2 regions of the Mesobacillus sp. MER 48 genome follow, and region 1 is predicted to be linked to the other one. Evidence: a T-box and tRNA genes for the amino acid it is inferred to sense, from the RefSeq annotation. Region 1 holds a T-box; the other holds one or more tRNA genes.
The links. A T-box is a leader RNA that pairs with one kind of tRNA and senses whether it is charged. The one in region 1 lies ahead of leuS (leucine--tRNA ligase), so its partner is inferred to be a tRNA-Leu.
Positions count from the first base shown of each region.

Region 1 (11,575 bases):
ATATAAGTGGCAGGCAGGAAACTGACGGTCCGGCCTTTATCTTTATCGCTTAATAATACGACTGTCCCTGACTCAGCGAGGGTCATTTCGCTGATGGTGAGTCCGACATTCGCTCTTTCAGCCTGGCGGATGTTTTCCTTGCCTTTTGTATGGTCCCATTCATAGACTTCGATGTTTTTCGAAGGCCATTCTTGCTTCATCAGGGAGTCAAGACCCCATTTTGCGAATCGGTCATCCTTCCAGGAAACGACCGGTCCGCCTCCATAGTTGGTTACAACTTCATTCAAGGTTTCAGGCAGATTCTTGGCATCTGTCATGACCAGGCTTGTGTGGATTTTAAGACATTGAGTTTTCAGGACATCAATCAATTCATCTGGTGTCGCATCCTTTAAAACTTCATCCTGCGGACCGTGCTTCCAGACTGGCGGCTTGATGTTGCCGGTTATACGGTTTCTTCCGAGCGAACTTGCGATATTATTTAAAAACGCTTCACGGTTTTGGATTGTTCCTGTCATGATTCATTGCCTCCTTTTTCCCTGTTTTTGAACCAGTCTCTGAATCTTTCTTTATTCGGGGCAGGGAATTCCCTGATCTCAGTCCAGGCTTTCAATGGGCCGGGGCCGTTTGAAATTTTATCGCCGGTTGTGAATGGATTCATCGCTGCAGGAGCAACCTTTGACCCCAGTTTGTACAGCATCGGGGATGCGGCTCCAAGACCGAAAGCCTTCATGGCGAGTTTCTCGGAAATAGGCGCTTTTCCTTCCTCCTCGACAATTACCTGCCGATGTTTATGCAATAGCTGGTGAAGGGGTATTTTTACAGGACAAACATCGGTACAGGCTCCGCAAAGGGTGGAAGCATAGGGAAGCTCCTTATACTGATCGTATCCTCCGAGCAACGGCGATAGAACAGCTCCGATCGGCCCTGAATAAATCGAACCGTAAGAGTGTCCGCCGACATGTCGGTAAACCGGGCAAGTATTGATACAAGCAGCGCAACGGATACATTGGAGGACAGACTGGAATTCGCCTCCAAGAATTTTTGAGCGTCCATTATCGACGATGACGAGGTGGAATTCCTCAGGACCATCGACATTATGATCTTCCCGTGGACCAGTCAGTACAGTGATATAGCTTGTCAGCTTCTGGCCGACAGCGCTTCTTGTCAACAGGCTTACGAGCACTTCCATTTCCTCGAATGTGGGAACAAGCCGCTCCATCCCCATAACCGTGATTTGGGTTTTTGGGAGGGAGGTAACGAGGTCGGCATTTCCTTCATTGGTCACAAGGCTGAAGGAGCCTGTCTCGGCAACGGCAAAATTGCAGCCGGTAATCCCGATATCTGCTGTCAAATATTCCTGCCGGAGCATTTCGCGTGCATGCCAGGCCAGTTCTTCCGGTTTTTCCGTTTTTTGATAGCCAAGCTTCTTTGTAAAAACGTCCCTGATTTGCTCCTTGTTTTTATGCAGGGCAGGAACGACAATATGTGATGGCGGATCATGGTCATCAACCTGGAGGATGTATTCGCCAAGGTCCGTTTCTACAACGGTGCAACCAGCCTGTTCAAGCGTTGTGTTCAAACTGATTTCTTCCGTGACCATTGATTTGGATTTTACGATTTTTGTTGCATTCTTTTTTTCGACAACGCCTTTTATATATTCATTAGCGTCTTCGGCAGTCTGTGCAAAGAAAACATGGCCGCCGCGCTTTGCAACGTTCTCACTGAGCTGTTCAAGGTAAAAGTCAAGATTTTCGAGGACATGCTGGCGGATTTCTTCGCCATGGCTGCGCCAATCTTCCCAGTTTCCCATTTCTTCAGTAACATCCTGTCTCCGGGTGCCCATCCGCTCCTGGGCTCCGGCAACTGCGCCCCTCATGAATGAATCATTTATACCCTGGTCCACACGCTCTTTAAAATTATCTGATCCAATTTTCATTGGCATAGGAAATTCCCCCTTTTCCAAGATTTATCGGCTGTTCAATATTTCTGCTATATGAAGCACCTTGATTGGTTTTCCTTGCCTTTCGATGCGGCCTCCAATGTTCATCAGGCAGCCAGCATCAGCTCCGATCAAATATTCGGCACCCGTTTCTTCTACATGCCGAACCTTTTCATCAACCATTTGCTCGGAAATCTGGGCCATTTTGACGGAGAAGGTCCCGCCGAAGCCGCAGCATTGCTCCTTGCCCGGAAGTTCTGTGAACTCGAGGCCCTTGACATTGCTTAATAGAATCATAGGGGCTTTTTTGACACCTAACAATCTCGTCATGTGGCAGGATGTATGATAGGTAACCTTGCCTTGAAAGCTGGCCCCGACATCTTCAATCTTTAAGACATTTACAATGAATTGCGTCAATTCATAGGATTTGGCCGCAAGTTTCTTCGCTTTTGGTTCCCAAACGGGATCTCCCTTGAAGACATGAGGATATTCACGGAACATGGTAATGCATGAACCGGAAGGGGATACGACGTATTCAGCATCAATAAATGTATCGATCATAGATTTCATTGCTTCTTTTGCTTCTTTCACATATCCACTGTTATAAGCTGGCTGACCGCAGCAAACCTGTGATTCCGGAAAATCGATTTCACAGCCAAGCCGCTCCAGCAGTTCGACTGTTGCTTTGCCCGCACTGCTCTGGAACATATCGACCAAACAAGTAGCAAAAAGGGTTACCTTCATTGTCCAACCTCTTTCCTGAATGATAATTAACAGGTCATCTGATGACCTGAATACTGTATTTGAAATTAATAGTACTACAAAAATATCTCTCTATGAAAGGGGTTTCAGAAAATTTTGTGTGAAAGATTGAATTTTAATCATAAAATAAAAACCACACTTCCAGGTGAGAAATGTGGTTAGAGTGTTGGTTTTGTTTTTGCCTGTTTAATGTATTTATGGAGAATGTCTTCCACACTCTCGATATGGTTTAGCATCAAATTCCTTGCCTCTTCGGAATCCTGCGCATGTATTGCCTCGTAGATGGCATAATGCTCATCATGAAGCCGGGCGGTCGTTGTTTGTTTCGAGTAAAGCCAGAGCCGGCGTGTTTCTTTCATCGTCTCGCCCATCAAGCCGGAAACATGGTTCATCAAGCTGATCAGCAGCGGATTATGCGAACTTTCGGCAATCGCCAAATGGAATTGCAGATCCGCTTTTTCTCCAAGCTCCTCATCGCCGTTAGCATGTTTCATTTCCTCCAGCGCCTCTCTCATTGTCTGCAGCTGCTTTTCAGTCCGTTTTTTTGCTGCTGAAAAAACAGTGCCGGCTTCCAGGATCTTCCTCACTTCCAGAAGATGCGCCGTATCATGGACATTCATCAGTATAGCAGTGGAAAGGGGGAAGCTGATTTGTTCAGTTTCAAATTCCCTGACATATGTCCCTTCTCCTTGCTTTATTTCAATGAGTCCCATAGCTCTTAAGGCACTCAATGCCTCCCTGATGGCAGAGCGCCCTACATGGAAATTCTCAGCCAGCTGCTGGACCGAATCCAGTTTATCGCCTGGTTTCAGTTGTCCAGACCTGATCATGCCATGGATTGTTTCGGCAACTTCTTCATATATCTTTTTAGGTTTGATTCTTTTATATTGCAAAGTAAAGCCTCCAAAGTTCGTTCTCTTGACTCCCATTATACAATTTTTCCTCAGCTCTGTAATATTGTTTATCACTATAAGCGGGAAATTTCAATTTAAAGAACCGTACTCGCTTCTGATTATATTTTACTAAATTTCAAAAAATATATTGATAATTTTGTAAAGTCCATTCTATAATTCAAATTAGTTAATGACCTAGTCATCAGATGACCTTATCATTATATGTAAGCGATTACTTGATGACTTTAAGCTGGAAAATGTTTTTAAAAGAAAAATCATCAAAGCAGGGGGTAAAGTATGTCGTTCACACAAAATTTCACAGCGGTAGGGGATAACCTGGCCTTGTCCGCAATCGTCGCACTGATTCCGATTTTATATTTCTTCTGGGCACTTGCTATCAAACAGATGAAGGGGTACATAGCGGGCCTGACAACACTTGCTGTTGCCTTGCTTATTGCAATTGTTGCTTTTAAAATGCCTGCGGGAATGGCTTTGATGTCAGCTTCACAGGGGGCAGTGTATGGTATCCTCCCGATTGGCTGGATCATCATTACATCCGTATTTTTGTACAAGCTGACAGTTAAAACTGGCCAGTTTGACATTATCCGCAATTCAGTACTGTCTATAACAGAAGACCGCCGCTTGCAGGCACTTTTGGTAGCGTTCTCATTCGGGGCATTTCTTGAAGGTGCCGCTGGCTTTGGAGCACCGGTAGCGATTTCGGCTGCTCTTTTGGTGGGATTGGGTTTTAGGCCGCTTTACGCTGCAGGACTTTGCCTGATCGCCAACACAGCACCAGTTGCATTTGGTGCGATTGGTATTCCGATTATTGCTGTTGAAGGCCCTACCGGCATTCCGGCGATGGAAATCTCAAAAATGGTCGGCAGACAGCTGCCATTCTTATCTGTCTTTATCCCATTCTACCTGGTCGTGATCATGGCAGGGTTCAAAAGGGCAATGGAAGTAATGCCAGCTGTCCTCGTTTCCGGAGTTTCATTTGCACTTACTCAATACGTGGCATCAAACTTCCTTGGACCGGAGCTGCCTGACATTTTATCAGCGCTTGTTTCATTGTTCGCGCTGGCAATCTTCCTCAAGTTCTGGAAGCCAAAGACTATTTTCAGATTTGATGCAGAAGAGGAAATGGCAGCCACATCAGCTGTTAATCTGCCAGTAAAAACAAAACAGCAGAATACGGGGGCACAAGTTTTCAAAGCCTGGTCCCCATTCCTTATTTTGACTGCAATCATTTCTGTATGGGGCATCCCTTCCATCAAGCTTGCCCTGATAGGCCATTATGAAGGAACAAATTCGATTTTAAAGGCAATCAACTCTTTAGGACATTCACTGACATATGCACCGGAAGTACCTTTCTTGAATAACAGAATCATCAATTCTGAAGGCGCCCCGATTGCTGCCGTATTTAAACTGGAGGTACTCGGAGCCGCAGGGACAGCGATTTTGATCGCCGCTATACTTACTAAATTCGTTGTCGGCATCTCCTGGAAAAACTGGGCTGCTACCTTTGGAGAGACGCTGAATGAATTAAAGTATCCTGTCATCACCATCGGTTCGGTCGTGGGATTCGCTTATGTGACAAATGCTTCCGGGATGAGCACGACACTTGGCATGACGCTTGCAAAAACTGGTGCTGTCCTGTTCCCATTCTTCTCTCCATTCCTTGGATGGCTTGGCGTTTTCATCACTGGTTCTGATACATCTGCTAACCTTTTATTCGGAAACCTGCAGAAAATCACCGCGACTTCCGTTGGCATGGATCCGATCCTTGCTGTGGCAGCGAACTCTTCGGGAGGTGTAACCGGAAAAATGATTTCGCCGCAGTCGATTGCCGTCGCCTGTGCAGCAGTAGGTCTTGCTGGAAAAGAATCCGAACTGTTCCGCTTCACGATCAAACACAGTTTGTTCCTTGTGACGCTGGTCGGAATTCTTACATTCCTGCAAAATAGCGTCCTGTCCTGGATGATTCCATAAAGATAAGTGAAAAATTTACAAGAAAAATTCCAGGCTTCTTTCAGTTTGAAAAGAAGCCTGGCTTTATTTATCTATTTTAGGGGGAACTTTCATGCTTCCAAACACAGTGAAAGAAAAAATAATCACAATCGTAACTGCTGCTAATTTTGATGATTCCAAAACGGGTCGGCTGGTCTATTCATATGATGCAACACCTAACTTTCAATCAATGCCGGATGCCGTTGTAAGTCCGCGGAACAAACAGGAGATATCTGAGGTTGTTAAACTTTGCAATGAATATAAAATTCCGATTGTGCCTCGCGGATCCGGGACGAATCTTTGCGCAGGCACTTGCCCGACAGAAGGCGGAATCGTGCTTCTTTTTAAACACATGAACAAAATCCTTGAGGTGGATGAAGAGAATCTGACTGCCACCGTCCAGCCCGGGGTGGTAACGCTTGATTTAATCAATGCGGTGGAACCAAAAGGGCTGTTTTTCCCTCCAGATCCTGGCTCTATGAAAATATCAACCATCGGCGGCAATATCAACGAAAATTCCGGCGGCCTGCGCGGATTGAAGTATGGGGTGACGAGGGATTACGTAATCGGTCTTGAAGCAGTGCTGCCAAATGGGGATATCATCCGTACAGGAGGGAAACTGGCAAAGGATGTCGCGGGATATGATTTTACCAGGTTGCTCGTCGGTTCCGAGGGTACGCTTGGCATCATTACTGAAGCTATCCTTAAATTGATTCCGATGCCTGAGACAAAACAAACGATGCTTGCTCTATATCAAGATCTTGGAGCGGCAGCTAAATCGGTATCAAAGATCCTTGCGAGCAAAATCATCCCTGCTACGCTGGAATTCCTTGATCAGCCGACTTTAAGGGTTGTCGAGGATTTTGCCAAAATCGGGCTGCCAACAGATGTTGAAGCGGTTCTATTGATCGAGCAGGATGGCCCGATTGAAGTTGTCGAGCGTGACATGGCCAGGATTGCCGAGGTGTGCAAAGAGGAAAAGGCTGTGTCTGTGCAGCTGGCGCAATCTGAAGCTGAGGCGGAAGCACTAAGGACTGCGCGCAGGAGTGCCCTATCTGCATTGGCCAGGTTAAAGCCGACGACCATTTTGGAGGATGCCACTGTGCCAAGATCAGAGATTGCCAGAATGGTCAATGCAATCAATGAAATCGCGAAAAAGTATGAGTTGGATATCTGCACGTTTGGTCATGCAGGAGATGGAAATCTTCATCCTACATGTCCGACTGATTCACGCAATCATGAGGAAATGGAACGGGTCGAGAAGGCATTTGCGGAAATTTTTGAGAAGGCAATCGAGTTTGGCGGTACAATTACGGGCGAGCACGGAGTCGGGGTCATGAAAGCACCGTATCTCGAGCTTAAGCTGGGAAAAGAAGGGATCGCAGCAATGAAGGCTGTGAAAATGGCACTCGATCCAAACAATATCATGAATCCCGGAAAGATTTTTGCGAAAGACAGCAGGAAACGAGTGGTGGTAACAAAATGACAACGGTACAGGAACAGCAAAGAATCCAGACACAATTCCAGGAAAAGATGAACCAGGATGAGCTATTGAACTGCATGCGCTGCGGGTTCTGCCTGCCGACTTGTCCCACCTATATCGAATCTGGCTATCAAGAATCGCATTCTCCCAGGGGCCGCATCGCTTTAATGAAGGCAGTAGTCGATGGCCTTATCGAACCTGATGAAGATTTTGAGCGGTCACTTGATCTTTGCCTTGGCTGCCGGGCATGTGAACCGGTCTGCCCGTCCGGGGTGAATTATGGACATCTTCTTGAAGATGCCCGGGATATTGTCAATCAAAACAAGAAATTCTCAATACCAGTCAAAATGGTAAGGAAAGCTGTTTTCAAAGGACTTTTTCCTCACCAGGAGCGGATGAGGGGGCTGACTGGCCTTATAGGCTTCTATCAGCGCTCCGGCCTGCAGAAGGTTGCACGCGGCATAGGAGTGATGAAGCTTTTCCCTGAATCGCTCGCCACGATGGAGAAAGTACTCCCTCAGGTGCCGACAATGAAGGAAATGAAAAATCGGCCTGAACTTCTTGAGCCCATCGGCCCGAAGACTCATAAGGTCGCATTCTTCAGCGGCTGCCTGATGGATACAATGTTCCTCGAAACTAACAATGCGACGATGAAGCTTTTGCAGCTCGCAGGATGTGAAATTGTCATCCCTAAGGATCAGGCCTGCTGCGGAGCGCTTCATGGACACAGCGGAGAAAAGGAAGATGCGAAAGCACTTGCGAGGCGGAACATTAAAGCCTTCGAGGATACCGGAGTCGATTTTATCATCACGAATGCAGGAGGCTGTGGCGCCTTCCTGATCGACTATGACCACTTGCTTAAAGATGATCCGGAATGGAAGGAAAGGGCACAGGCCTTTACTGATAAAATCAAGGATATATCGCAGATTTTGATGGAGGTCGGTTTTCATGAAAAAGTGAAGCTGGAACTGTCGCCGCAAACTATTACGTACCAGGATTCATGCCACTTGCGCAATGTGATGAAAACAGCTTCAGCGCCCAGGACGCTGCTGCAATCAATCAAAGGGGCAGAATTCAGCGAGATGCAGAATGCCGACCGTTGCTGTGGCTCGGCAGGAATCTATAATATTGTCGAAAGTGAAATGTCCATGCAGTTACTAGACTCCAAAATGGTTCAGGCAAAGGCCACCCATGCAACGACGATTGTAACCGCAAACCCGGGATGTCTGCTGCAGATGAAGCTTGGAATTGAGCGCGAAGGACTCTCTGAGAGAATGAGAGGCGTGCATATTGTGGACCTGCTATTGGAAGCTGCACAAACCGAGAAGTGATCTTTGAAGGCCCATCTCTATTTGCAGAGATGGGCACTTATCCATAAGGGGATTTAATTTTGCATGATGAACAGGTATAAAGACCCGCACCGCCAAGCCGGCTTATTCGTATAATACTCTCTATAATCATTTATTTTCCTCCCTGCTTGCATCTGCAAGGGAATTTTATTACAATATCCCTATATCATAATGAAAGACTTCGACAAGGAGTAGTAGTGGTGATAAACCTGAGGAAGAGAGCTGGCGGTTGGTGCAAGCCAGACGGGACCATCATGAACTCGCCTTTGAGTCGCAGACGTGAACACACAAGTAGCGTTTGCCGTTTTCCGCGTTAAGGATGAATGAAGCGAGTGTTACACACTAATTTGGGTGGTACCGCGGGAGATCATACATAACCTCTCGTCCCTTTTTACAGGGGCGGGAGTTTTTTATTTGCAAAAATTCATCCGCTAAAATAAATCGAAACCAAACAGGAGGACATGACGATGAGTTTCAACCATCAGGAAATCGAGAAAAAATGGCAAGCTTATTGGGAACAGAACAAAACGTTCAAAACAACTGAAGATAAAGGGAAAGAGAAGTTTTACGCGCTTGATATGTTCCCGTATCCATCAGGTGCCGGCCTTCACGTTGGACACCCGGAAGGATATACGGCAACAGACATCCTTTCCCGCATGAAAAGGATGCAGGGATTCAACGTCCTTCATCCAATGGGCTGGGACGCATTCGGACTGCCGGCAGAGCAGTATGCACTTGATACAGGGAATGACCCGGCAGAATTTACGGAGAAGAACATTAACACGTTCCGCCGCCAGATCAAGGCATTAGGCTTTTCATACGACTGGGACCGCGAAGTCAACACGACTGACCCTGAATACTACAAGTGGACTCAGTGGATTTTCCTTAAGCTTTATGAAAAAGGGCTAGCGTACATTGACGAAGTCGCTGTTAACTGGTGCCCGGCACTTGGAACAGTTTTAGCGAACGAAGAAGTAATCGATGGTAAAAGCGAGCGCGGCGGACATCCGGTGGAACGCCGTCCGATGAGGCAATGGATGCTGAAGATCACTGCGTATGCAGACCGTCTTCTTGAGGATCTTGATTTACTTGATTGGCCGGAGAGCCTGAAGGATATGCAGCGCAACTGGATTGGCCGTTCAGAAGGTGCGGAAATCACTTTCAACATCGAAGGACATGAGGGAACATTCACGGTTTTCACAACCCGTCCGGATACACTGTTCGGCGCAACTTACGCGGTGCTTGCACCAGAGCATCAATTGGTTGATAAAATCACTACTTCTGAACAAAAAGCTGCAGTAGAAAAATATATTGATGAAATCAAGAGCAAGAGCGATCTTGAGCGTACCGATTTAGCAAAAGACAAAACTGGAGTCTTCACCGGGGCTTATGCGATCAATCCAGCAAACGGCGAAAAAATGCCAATCTGGATCGCAGACTATGTTCTTGCGTCATACGGAACTGGCGCAATCATGGCAGTTCCTGCGCATGACGAGCGCGACTACGAGTTTGCTAAAAAATTCGAGTTGGAAATCAAGGAAGTTGTAGCCGGCGGAAACGTCCAGGAAGAAGCCTATACTGGCGACGGTGATCATGTAAACTCTGAATTCCTTGACGGCATGAATAAGGAAGATGCCATCAGCAAGATGATTGCCTGGCTTGAAGAAAAAGGCATTGGTACAAAGAAGGTCACATATCGCCTTCGCGACTGGCTGTTCAGCCGCCAGCGTTACTGGGGTGAGCCGATTCCAATCATCCACTGGGAAGATGGCACAATGACAGCAGTTCCAGATGATCAGCTGCCACTTGTCCTTCCTAAAACAACTGAAATCAAGCCATCAGGCACAGGCGAGTCCCCGCTTGCCAATATCGCTGACTGGGTGAATGTGGTTGACCCTGAAACAGGCAAAAAGGGCCGCAGGGAAACGAACACCATGCCGCAATGGGCTGGCAGCTGCTGGTATTACCTTCGCTACATCGATCCGAAGAATGATCAGGCGCTTGCCGATGAAGAAAAATTAAAGCAATGGCTGCCTGTCGATATTTACATTGGAGGCGCGGAGCACGCAGTACTTCACTTGCTTTACGCTCGTTTCTGGCACAAGGTTCTTTACGATGTGGGTGTTGTCCATACGAAAGAGCCATTCCAGAAGCTTTTCAACCAGGGGATGATCCTTGGTGAAAATAATGAAAAAATGAGTAAATCAAAAGGCAATGTCGTCAACCCGGATGAAATCGTCGGAAGCCACGGTGCGGATACACTTCGCCTTTACGAAATGTTCATGGGACCGCTGGAGGCATCGATTGCATGGTCAACAAATGGACTTGATGGATCACGCCGATTCCTTGACCGTATCTGGCGCCTGTTCGTCGATGAAAACGGAAGCCTGAGCTCGAAGATCAAGGATGTGGAAAACCAAAACCTTGAAAAAGTCTACCACCAGACGGTTAAAAAAGTAACAGAAGACTATGAAGGACTTCGTTTCAACACAGCGATCTCACAGATGATGGTCTTCATCAACGAAGCATACAAAGCTGAGGAACTTCCTAAGGGATATGTAGAAGGATTTGTGAAAATGCTTGCTCCGATTGCACCGCATATCACAGAAGAGCTTTGGGAAAAGCTTGGGCACAGCGAGTCTATCACCTATGCAGCATGGCCAGCATATGATGAAGCCAAGCTTGTTGATGACGAAGTCGAAATCGTTGTCCAGGTGAACGGCAAAATCAAAGCAAAAATGATGGTACCTGCCGATGCCAACAGAGAGACTCTTGAGCAGATTGCTATGGGCGATAATACCGTTAAAGAACAAATCGACGGTAAGACAGTCCGCAAAGTGATCGCAGTACCAGGAAAGCTTGTCAACATTGTCGCTAACTAATACGTTTTGCAAAGGATCGCTTTTGCGGTCCTTTGTTTTATAAAATTGAAATACCCCATGAGGTTTTTCCTTTGTATTATAAAAAGAGTTTTTATATAATAAATAGGGGAAAATACAATATGGTATTGGATCCTTGAATAATAAGGATAAATTTTATTGGAAATTGGAGGAAATGACTTATGAATAAAATTGAAACAATCTCAACTGAAGAGCTTCAAAAGAAACTGGAAGCAGGCGAAAAGCTTGAAATGGTTGAC
Region 1 covers NZ_JAMAUR010000009.1:55,558-67,132, forward strand. The annotation lists gene M3593_RS21055 (LutC/YkgG family protein) at 1-518, opposite strand, end outside; gene M3593_RS21060 (LutB/LldF family L-lactate oxidation iron-sulfur protein) at 512-1,942, opposite strand; gene M3593_RS21065 ((Fe-S)-binding protein) at 1,967-2,683, opposite strand; gene M3593_RS21070 (FadR/GntR family transcriptional regulator) at 2,860-3,594, opposite strand; gene M3593_RS21075 (L-lactate permease) at 3,892-5,586, shown strand; gene glcD (glycolate oxidase subunit GlcD) at 5,678-7,090, shown strand; gene M3593_RS21085 ((Fe-S)-binding protein) at 7,087-8,418, shown strand; T-box leader at 8,609-8,828, shown strand; gene leuS (leucine--tRNA ligase) at 8,904-11,318, shown strand; gene M3593_RS21095 (rhodanese-like domain-containing protein) at 11,498-11,575, shown strand, end outside.

Region 2 (11,575 bases), on a different contig from region 1:
TCAACTTTTGTATCGGCAGCGATAATGACAGCCTCTGCTCTTTCAATGTCTTCCGGCGTCAAGACATTTTTGGCGCCTCCTGACCCATTCGTTTCTACCTTGATGTCTACGCCCATTTCAGCCGCTTTCGCTTTTAACGAATCCGCTGCCATGTACGTGTGGGCAATCCCCGTTGGGCAAGCAGTAACTGCGACGATGTATTTTTTATTTCCCTCTACAGATTCCTCTTCTTTTTCTTCCTGGTCATAACTGTCAATGATACCAATGACTTCATCGGATGACTGTGCAGCCATCAGCTTCTCACGTGCATCTGCCTTCATTAAGATGGTCGATAGTCGTGCCAGTGCCTCCAGATGTGTGTTATTTGCACCTTCCGGGGCTGCAATCATGAAAAATAGATGTGCCGGCTGCCCATCAAGAGATTCATAGTCGATCCCTGACTCTGAGCGGCCAAATACGATGGCAGCGTCTTTCACAACTCGAGTTTTTGCATGTGGTATAGCGATCCCATCCCCAACACCTGTTGTGCTTTGTTTTTCGCGATTCAAAATAGCTTCCATGAATATCTCCTGGTCTGAGATTTTACCGGCTGCATCAAGTACCCCGACAAGTTCATTGACAGCATCGTGCTTTGATTTGGCAGTCATGGATAAAAGAATAGTTTCTCTTGTCAACAATTCTGTGATTCTCATTGTTCTCCCCCTCACTGGTATTCGTGAATTTCCACTTCTGGAAGAAGTGTCTCTATTTTTCCAGGTGTACATAGCCCGATTGAAAAGGCTGTTGCGCTGCCTGATGCCACACTGAAACGGAAAGCCTCTTTGCAGTCACTACTTTTTAAGAACTGTGCCATGAAGCCTGCCACCATCGAATCGCCTGCTCCCACAGAGCTTTTGACTTCCCCTTGTGGAACGATCGCATAAAAGGCTTCTGTTTCACTGATATAGACAGCACCCTTTTCAGCAAGAGAAACAATGACGTTTTTTGCTCCTGCCTCTACGAGTTTTTTTCCATATACAATGGCATCCTCCGCTCCTGATATCTCTCTGTCGAAAAACTGTCCCAATTCGTGATGGTTTGGTTTAATCAGAAAAGGCTTATATTCGAGCACAGTTTTAAGCAAATCACCTTCTGCATCAATGACTACTTCTGCCCCGTTTTTTTTACAGATCCGGACGATATCCTGATAAATCGTTTGAGGCATGCTTGATGGAATACTTCCAGCAAGGATCAGATAATCATCTTTTCCAAGCTGTTGGATTTTTTCTTTCAATAATCCGATTGCAAGAGAGGATATTTCCGGGCCCCTTGCATTGATTTCGGTTTCTTTTCCGGCCTTCAGTTTGATATTGATCCTTGTATCCCCCTCGACTTTGACAAAACCCGTATAAATGCCCTCCCTATTGAGGAACTCTTCAACGTATTTGCCTGTAAAGCCTCCCAAAAAGCCAGTTGCTTTGCTCTCCACTCCTAGTGAGCGCAGGACCCTTGAAACATTGATGCCTTTTCCGCCAGGAAGTTTTGTTTCATGGGAAGTTCTATTTAAAGTTCCAATTACAATCTCACCTGCTTCGACGATATAATCGACAGATGGATTAAGTGTCAGCGTGTAGATCATGGTGTCACAACCTTTATTGAAGTTTTGCTGGTATATTGTCCTTTTGTCTCTTCTTCAAGAATATTGGTAATAATTGCAGCTTCATGCAAATCGGCTATTTTAGCAAAAGTGATTTCCGAGAATTTACTGTCATCTGCCAGTACATATGCTTCACGCGATAATGAAATCGCTTTGGATTTGATCATCGCTTCCTCCTGGTCAGGTGTTGTAAAGCCAGAATGAGGATGAATGCCATTAACCCCAAGGAAACATTTATCAAAACGGTATTGTTCCAGACTGGCCAATGCTCCTCTTCCAATCACTGCATTTGTCTTTGGCTTCGCATAACCTCCGATGACATAGGTTTCAATATTCCTTTCCATGAGGGCCGGCAAATGCATGAATCCGTTGGTAACAACTACTATATCCTTCACAGGCAGGAAAGGGATCATTTCCTTGATTGTCGAGCCTGCATCCAGATAAATACTGTCACCTTCTTCTACCAGACTTGCAGCATACTGGGCGATTTGCCTTTTTTCATGAAGGTTTTTGGAGGATTTCTCATTCATGCTTGGTTCCTGAAGTTTCCCCCTCAGCCTTGCAGCACCTCCATGTACCCTCTTCAGGAATTCACCCTCTTCAAGGACTGTCAGGTCCCGACGTATAGTGGACTCGGAAGCTTCTGTTATATCAACAAGTTCTTGAATTTTCACAATTGGTTTTTCTTTTATGAGCTGTAAGATGAGCTGGTGGCGCTCAGGTGTTAACATGAGCCATTCCTCCTAAATTGCTTCGTAAGTCCATCATAATGTAATCGATTTCAAAAATCAATCATTTTCTTTCAAAACCAATCATAATTGAGCAGTTTCTCAAGATTATTGATTGGTTTTGAATGTTTTCATAAAAATAACCCCTTTTTAAAGAGGTTATAAACATCTTATTTTATTAAAATAAAGCTTCGATGCCCTGGTAAGCACTGCTGATCGATATGTTGAATCCCGTGAGGAAGCATTTAAATAAAGACTCTCTCCCGCTGCTGAAGGCAAGATGGATATCATTTGCCTTCAGCAAGCATTCAATGCCCGAATAAATGAGTACGAAACCGCCAAAAAACCACAGAAATATTTGGATGAGAGGCATTTCCAAAAAATTCACAAGCCCAAGAAAGATAAGAAGAATTAAAATGGCATCAGCAATCATCGATCCTGTACCAACAAATCCATGCATGCCAGAACCCAATTTTGATTACCTTATCCAGCCTGGCTGAATTCACCGGGCCAATGCCCAAGTTGTCGTCTTCCACCACAAATAAATTATGCAAATATTATATGCGCAGGTTGAAAAATAATACAAATTGCACCAGATTTCCTAAAAATATAAATTGAAATCAATTATTTTTATGATATAATTCTTTTATAACTAATTCGCGGGTGTGGCGGAATCGGCAGACGCGCTAGATTCAGGTTCTAGTGGTGGCAACACCGTGGAGGTTCAAGTCCTCTCATCCGCATACAGAAAAGGTGCCTTTTAAGAGGGCACTTTTTTTGTGTTTTCAACCAGTTTTAAGTAAAGCTCGTTTGTGTGGTATATGATAAAGATTTGATTGACCATCCTGCGGAAGAGGGATCTTGACTGCCTTGGCTCCTAAACCTTCAAACCTGTCAAAATCATGGGGCCTTCTTGACAACTTTAGCCCCTCTGCCTGCAAACCTGTCAAAATCATGGGGCTTTCTTGACAGCTTTAGCTCCTCTATCTGTAAACCTGTCAAAATCATGGGGCCTTCTTGACAGCTTTGGCTTCTCTTTCTGCAAACCTGTCAAAATTATGGGGCTTTTTTGACAGGTTTGGCTCCTCTTTCTGCAAACCTGTCAAAATCATGGGACTTTCTTGACAGTTTTGGCTCCTCTATCTGTAAACCTGTCAAAATTATGATGCTTTCTTGACAGCTTTGGCTCCTCTGCCTGCAAACCTGTCTAAATCATGGCACTTTCTTGACAGCTTTAGCTCCTCTGCCTGCAAACCTGTCAAAATCATGGGGCTTTCTTGACAACTTTAGCCACTCTGCCTGCAAACCTGTCAAAATCATGGGGCATTTTTGACAGCTATGGCTTCTCTACCTTCAAACCTGTCAAAATCATGGGACTTTCTTGACAGCTTTAGCCCCTCTGCCTGCAAACCTGTCAAAATTATGGTGCTTTTTTGACAGCTTTAGATCCTCTGCCTGCAAACCTGTCAAAATTATGGTGCTTTTTTGACAGCTTTAGATCCTCTGCCTGCAAACCTGTCAAAATACTAACCCTTTCTTGACAGCTTCACCTTCTCCACCTATAAAACTGTCAAATTAAAAGCGTTTTTCTGGCAGCCTGGGCCACTACATCTCAAAATCCTTCTGAATCAACTATATTATTGAGTTCGCTTCATCTTCCAGAATAAAAAAAACAGCCTGGATGAAACCCAGGCTGTTTGTACCATTGGTTAACCGATCAGATTTTGACTATGGTTATTGACCACTTCGAGTACTTTGGTCGTTTCCTCCATATCACTTTTGCAAATCGGGCAAGCGGGGACATTGCTGCTTTTAAAGTTGTCACGAACCCAGCAATTGCAATCATCAGAAGTACATACCCATATTTTCGTTTCTGCTGTGACGATTTCTTCAGGCGGTTTTCTTCCAAATGCCAATTTCCTCACGCTCCTATCGTTTTAGTCACGGTTTTTTCTCTTAGATGCCTGTTTGCAGGATCCCGAAATTCATCCTGGAACCAACTCCATTCGAGAAAAACCTCATCATCGTTCGATTGATAAAAAAATTCATTTATTATAAAAAGCCGGCAATTGATACTTTTTATAATAAATGAATGGTCCGAAAGTTGATATCTATTCCATTTTACCACACTTTCTTATTTTTACCAAAAGTGACACCCTGATGTTCCCGAACAACAATAAATAGTATATTCATTTCCTCATTTTTTATTTAGAAAGGCAAAATTTTATTTGTTTTTTAACAAAAAGGGTTGTACACCATCCTTTGCCTGAATAGAAATAGTACAAGCAAATCATGCCTTGGCTATTGGGGGTTTCTTAAAATTGAGTGTCTTCCTGGGTTACATTTTCCTTGGTCTGTCACTTGCCGCGCCTATTGGCCCTGTCAATGCGGCACAAATGGACAAAGGGATCAAGAGCGGCTTCATACAGGCATGGCTTTTTGGCCTTGGTGCCTTGACAGCCGATATTATCTATATGCTTACTGTCTATCTTGGGGTTGTTAAGTATCTTGAAACTCCATTCATGCAGTCTTTCCTCTGGCTGTTCGGATTCTTTGTCTTGTTGTACACAGGTATCGAGACAATTATCAATTCTGGAAAAATCATGATGGATCATCGAGAAGGAGACTCAATTATAAAGTCTTTTTTCTCCGGTTTCATAATGTCAATTTCTAATCCGCTGACCATGTTATTCTGGTTAGGAATTTACGGCTCTGTCCTTGCAAAAACTGCTTCCTCCTATGGAACCGGTGAACTTGTTATATACAGCTTCGGCATCATTCTCGGACTCCTTATGTGGGATATTGTGATGGCCGCTATTTCTAGCAGCTTCCGCAAGCTGCTCACATCAAGACTATTGACCTTCATTTCCCTTATATCAGGGGTTTCTCTGATTGGATTTGCATTTTATTTTGGATATCAAGCGCTGAAGCTGTTTCTGTGATTTTTTTGATTGGTTGTTCTAAGTGAGGTTTTTCCTTGATTGTTTATGGGGATTTCGATATATAATAGAAAGGACAAAACCAAAAGGATGAGACGTACATGAAGATTACCGGACATACCGTCGAACTCCTCGAAGATCCATTCGGACTTCTGACAGGAGATAGATATGAGTATTTTTTAAATATTGAAGTGGATGAAGACGATGAGCTTTATACTGATAAAGGGCTGCTTTTGAAGGTCCTGTTTCTCGTGGACGAGAACAACAGCCGAATTCTCCAAAGCTACTTCATTGAACAGGAAACTGAAACGGTTCTCGATTTTGAACTTGAGGATGATGAAGCAGAGCTGGTAAAAGCGTATTGTGAACAACACTTACAGGCTGATGAAGAAACCGAAACCGAACAGGAATAAACGAAAAGAAGAGCAGGAAAACCCTGCTCTTCTTTTTTATACCTCTACTGACTTGCCTTCCTCAAGTATATGAAAAAGAAGATGGGCAAGGTGCTGAACAGGGCCAAGTTCTCCCTCTTCTTCGTTCAGTTCTTCCGTGAATTCTAGGTCATTCAGGTACAATGCAGAAAATTCATAGAAATCCTTGAGGTCAAATCCATAGCAATTTGAAGGCTCTTCACTGCCATCCTCATATTGGAGCATTAGATAGGATTCCTCGCCATCCTTATCTTCTGCATCAAAGAAAACAAAGAAACCTATATTTGTGTCCAAATCAAAAAGGTGACGTGTGCCCCCTTCAGTCGCTTGGTCGTAATCTTCACTGCTCAATTTTTGGACCTTCATCGTTTCTACCTGATCTTCTGCATGAAATTTGACTTCAAATATTTTCAAGAGAAATTACACTCCATTCTGATTTTATTGCTTATCTTCAAAAAAGATATGCTTTGCTTCGATTTTTTCCCCGATTGTCAGGATACCATAGGAAAATTCCTTCTGTCTTCTTTTATCTGTTGGAGATCCGGGATTAAAGATGATCACTCCGTTATTTTCCTTTAAGACGGGAATATGTGAATGGCCATAAATGATGCAATCAACGGCATCATCGGCAAATGCATCTATTGCCCTTTTTTCTGTCGTTTTCCCTGTGCCGTGTCCATGGACAATCCCTATACGGAAATCCCCCGCAATGAACAGTTCTTTTGATTTGAGAAGGCTTTTAAGTTCCGGACCATCCACATTGCCGGTTACCCCGATGGCCGGTGCATATTGTTTCAGTTCATGATAAAGTTCGATCGTTTGCCAGTCTCCGGCATGGATGATGAAACTACAATCTTCCAGGTCACGCTTCAGTATTGTCGGCAGATGCTTCGCCTTCCTCGGCATATGAGTGTCGGAAACGACAACAACTTTCATGGTGTAACAAACCCCTCCCGCCTGCTTTTCCCTGTTATGTTACCCTGTGTGAACCGGTTTAACCTTTATACTTGGTTACATTAAAATAATCATTTGTTTTGTTATACTGATTGACCTCAATATCAAGGTCGTGGAAAAAACGGTGAAGATGAACCAGGACCTTCTTATCTTTGCTGCCGTCCTGGATCGTTTTTGAATAGTTGGCGATCGTTTCAAAATCAGACTGAAGCGAAGCATTTTCAGTTTCTACTGTGGATATCACCGATATAATTTCCCCTGCGATCTTCCTTTGTTCTTCCCAGTCAACTTTGTCGATCCTTCCCCAGCCAAGGGTATCATTATATTTTTTGTGAAAATCAGAAATAAACCTCCCGACAGATGAGTAGCCAGTGTTATCTGATCCTTCCTGGAACACCGCAACAGTCTGTCCCTTCCCCTGATCGCTTGTATTGCTGCTGTTCATGATAAGATTGCCGCTGCCGTTTTCCCATATTGAATAGCCAGCATACAATCCGAAAGCCAGCAAGAACAGACTGGCAGGTAAGATCATGAGTTTCCATCTATTTTTTTTCTTTTCCATCTGTCAGCCCCCTATGTCCCCTATTTCAACTCAAACTGAATCCGCCCTTCATATATAATTAGACAGCAGTCAGCTGATTCCCTGCAAGAAAACACCATGTAACGACCAGCAGGCGTGCGCAAAAAAAATATCCCGGCATACTTAGCTCCGGGATATTTCTATGAATAGGAGAACAAACTCATTGTATTACTTTGCTGCTTCATCCCAAGTGCTATAAAGCCCTATAACCCTGCACTTGATTTTGCCAGAGGGAAGTGAGAGAATCGTTTCTTCTCCTACTTTTAAACTGATTAGTTTTTGGGCAACGGGGGCATCATAGTAAATTTTATTTTCATCAATATTTGATTCTCCATAACCGACGATTTCATAGGTTTCTTCTTCTGAATCAGCCGGATACTCAAATAAACACTTTACGATTGAACCGATCGCAACTTCCTTTGTATTTCTCTCCTTAAACTCAATTAATTCAGCCGTCTTGTACGTTTGTTGTATTTCGTTCAAACGGTCCATTAATATCCGCTCATCTTGTTCTAACTTATGAAAATTGGGATTAGCCAGTTTATCATCCCCGCAAGCATTGAAGGCAATATTTTTATCCATACGTACTTGCTTTAATTCTTGTTCCAGCCTTGCTATTTGCTGCAAAATCAATTGCTCTCCCGATGGGGTGATCTTAACTGCCATGTTACTCTCCTTTTAACTGCAAAATTTTTATTCGCTAATCTTACCATATGCCATGATATATTGCTTGATTAATGTATCCAGAAGACGATGGAGATCCATAAATCCGTAACCCAGTGCTGCCGCACGAGAAGTGTCGATCGACCATGACCCAGGTAAAGCATATGGTGACATAATGTCCGAAGGAGGATTTTTATCAACGATTGCTTCTTTTCCAGTCAGCAATTCTATTTTATCGATCAGTTCTTGCAGACTGATGTCCCCTGCAGAACCTGGGTTGATTGGACCGGTATAATCTGACTTTCCGATGTTCACCAGGAAATTTGCAGCTTCAGCTGCCTCGATAAAACTGTAGCGCATTTCAGGTTGCGGAATACCAATCGCCTGGCCTGAAAGTATTTTATCGACATGGAACTTCAAACGCTCTGTGTAATCATCTTCAGAAACGACAATCGGGAACCGGGAAGAGCCGGTCTCAAATTGGCCTAGCTGGTGGAACACAGCTTCAGAGGCACGCTTCGCCTCTTTGTAACCTTCATAACCAGGGTACTCCCTGCGCCCTTTGTATTTGATCGGATATGTAAATGGATTGAAATCCTCTTCCTTATGGAGCGTGCCGAATTCATAGACAGCCTGGGAAGAAGTGAAAATATATCGACCCACACGTCCACATAACAATTCTGAAGTATCTCTTGCTTCTGTTGGCGAAAAACACGATTGGTCATAGACAAGATCCCACTCCTTTCCTTTGAAGGCTTCTGCCAGTGTCTCTTTCTTTTCCCGATCAATCCTAAGCCGGTTCACTTTATCACCAAAAGGATCTGCTTTAGTTCCTCTCGTGGCGATGGTAACTTCATTACCATGGTCAATCAGCATTTCGACCAGCTTTTTCCCAAAATACTGGGTTCCTCCCAGGACAAGTACCTTATTCATTATAAACCCCCCTCTTCTTTATTCTTTTTATTCTTCTTTTATCGGGGATTTTCCTTTTTCATTTAAATACAAGATAAAAACCGGCCATCATAAAAGGTGGCCGGCATAAGTTGATTCCAAGTTCTATCAGGCTTGTTTCTTTTCCTTTGCTTTTGGTTTTGCAGCTGTCTTCTTTTTCTTTGCGGCTGCAGGTTCTTTCTTTTTCTCAGGCTTCGTCCGGTCAATAGAAGCCTGCAGCGCTGCCATAAGATCTGTCACATTGGATACTGGCTCTTTTTCTGTTGGTGTAACCAGCTCTTTGCCTGTGCGCTTTGCTTCGATCAATTCTAATAATGCTGTCCGATAATCGTCTTTATATTTATCTGGTTCAAATTCGGTGGTCAACTGATCAATGAGCATAATGGCTGTTTCCAGCTCTTTTTCGGTCACCTTGTCATCTGCAGGGACGTTTGGTACGTCAACGGTTTTCCTGACTTCATCGGGAAAATGGATCGTTTCCATGACCAGTGTGTTATCATAGACCCTTATTACAGCCAATTGCTCTTTGGCGCGGATCATGATTTTGGCAATGCCCACCTTCTGTGATTCCTCAAGTGCCTTTCTTAACAAGGAATAGGCTTTTCCGCCGCTTTCATTTGGCGAGATAAAATAGCTTCGCTGATAGTAAATCGGATCGATTTCGGACATTTTCACAAAATCAATAATTTCGACGACCTTGTCTTCGTTTTCTTTCCTCAATGCTTCCAAATCTTCCTCTTCAAGGATGACAAACTTCCCTTTCGTGTACTCATATGCTTTGACAATGTCTTCATTCTTTACTTCTTTATCACAAACCGGACATGTTTTTTCGTATTTAATCGGCGAGTGGCATTCTTTATGAAGTGTCCGAAGCTTGATGTCCTTATCTTCTGTTGCAGCATGAAGCTTGATTGGGATATTAACGAGACCGAAGCTGATGCTCCCTTTCCAAATAGTATGCATGGCGTTCTCCACCTTATCGTTTTATTACTAATTTGCTTTAGAATTCAATGAATCATTCCTTAAAACATTTGCCAGCGTACTAGTTTGCACTCAATCAGGAACACTATAAATATGACCGAGGAAAGGATGGGAAAAATGCTGAAACCGATGCTCCCAACACTTGCATTTGAAGCACCCCGGGGAGATGGATGGCGTTACGAAGTCAAATATGATGGTTTTCGTGCGCTGTTGACATGGGATCATGAATTGGAATTGACAAGCAGGAATGGAAAGGCGCTGCTGCCTTTGTTTCCGGAAATCGCTGACTTTCTGCTGGGTAATAAGGAGAAGTTCGCGCCCTATTTACCGCTGACTTTTGACGCTGAACTAGTTTACCTGGAAAACCCGTTCAAGGCGAACTTCGGAGCCATCCAAATCAGGGGGAGAATGAGATCCCAGGACAGAATCAGGACAGAATCAGCGAGGAATCCTTGCAGGCTGATGGTTTTTGACCTTCTTAAAATAAAAGGCAAAAGTTTGGAGGCTGAAAGTTACCAAGACAGGCGCAATCAGCTCAGCACTTTATTCACTGAACTTGAGTTGCCTCAATCCCCAAACCCTAAATATCCGGACCTTTTACAGCTTGTCGGCAGTGAAAAAAATCTGGATAGCGTATGGGAAAAAGTTGTCATTTATGATGGAGAGGGAATCATTGCGAAGCAAGCCAATAGCAAATGGGAGGAAGGAAAGCGTACAGAGACATGGATAAAAACAAAAAACTGGAAATATGTATCCTGTTTTGTGACTGCATATGAAAAATCGAATGGTTATTTTTATATCTCTGTTTATAAAGGAGGGGAATTATACCAAATAGGCCTGGTGATCTTTGGATTTAAGCCTGAGGAAAAATATGCCCTTCATCAGATCATCAAGCAGAACAAAAGCGGAGAAGACCACCAATTCATCTATGTAGAGCCCGCGATTTGTCTGGAGGTAAAATACCTTGAAGTTTATGAGGATCAGCTTCGTGAGCCTCATTTCCATCAATTCAGGTTTGATTTAACTCCATCTGCCTGTACGTATGATAAATTCGTTCTCCAGCAAAAGAACTTGCCCCCGGATATCGAAATCACGCATCCTGACAAGCCGCTTTGGGAAGATCCGCGAATCCAAAAGATTGACTATATCCATTATTTGAGGGAAATCTCGCCCTATATGCTCCCTTTCCTTCAAGACAGGCATTTGACGGTGATCCGTTTTCCGCATGGCATGTTTGGAGAAGCCTTTTACCAAAAAAACGTTCCTGACTATGCACCGGAATTTGTTCAAACCTCAAAATGGGAAGGCATTGAATATATTGTCTGCAATAATATGAAGACCCTTTTATGGCTGGGGAACCAAATTGCAGTTGAATTTCACATTCCTTTTGAGACAATCAATAGCAAAGGACCAGAGGAAATAGTCTTTGACCTTGACCCTCCATCCAGGGAATATTTTCATCTGGCAATTAAAGCTGCGATTGATATTAAGGAAGTTCTTGATGAATTGAAGCTGATCAGTTTTATAAAAACATCTGGCAACAAGGGGCTGCAGATTTACGTTCCGCTTCCTACAAATGTATACAGCTATCATGATACAAGATTGTTCACCGCATTTATCGCGAACTATCTCGTCTCAAAGGATCCTGATTCTTTTACGATTGAGAGGCTGAAAAAAAACAGGGGAAATAGGCTGTATGTGGATTATATACA
Region 2 covers NZ_JAMAUR010000001.1:500,408-511,982, forward strand. The annotation lists gene M3593_RS02480 (PTS fructose transporter subunit IIABC) at 1-692, opposite strand, end outside; gene pfkB (1-phosphofructokinase) at 704-1,618, opposite strand; gene M3593_RS02490 (DeoR/GlpR family DNA-binding transcription regulator) at 1,615-2,367, opposite strand; gene M3593_RS02495 (LysE family transporter) at 2,543-2,824, opposite strand; tRNA gene M3593_RS02500 (tRNA-Leu) at 3,024-3,107, shown strand; gene M3593_RS02505 (cold-shock protein) at 4,074-4,280, opposite strand; gene M3593_RS02510 (LysE family transporter) at 4,686-5,306, shown strand; gene M3593_RS02515 (DUF6509 family protein) at 5,405-5,716, shown strand; gene M3593_RS02520 (cytosolic protein) at 5,753-6,148, opposite strand; gene M3593_RS02525 (metallophosphoesterase family protein) at 6,173-6,670, opposite strand; gene M3593_RS02530 (hypothetical protein) at 6,729-7,250, opposite strand; gene M3593_RS02535 (GreA/GreB family elongation factor) at 7,437-7,934, opposite strand; gene M3593_RS02540 (NAD-dependent epimerase/dehydratase family protein) at 7,962-8,864, opposite strand; gene ku (non-homologous end joining protein Ku) at 8,991-9,845, opposite strand; gene M3593_RS02550 (DNA ligase D) at 9,984-11,575, shown strand, end outside.
Region 2: it has a tRNA-Leu gene. The T-box ahead of leuS (leucine--tRNA ligase) is inferred to sense a tRNA for this amino acid. The anticodon was not compared.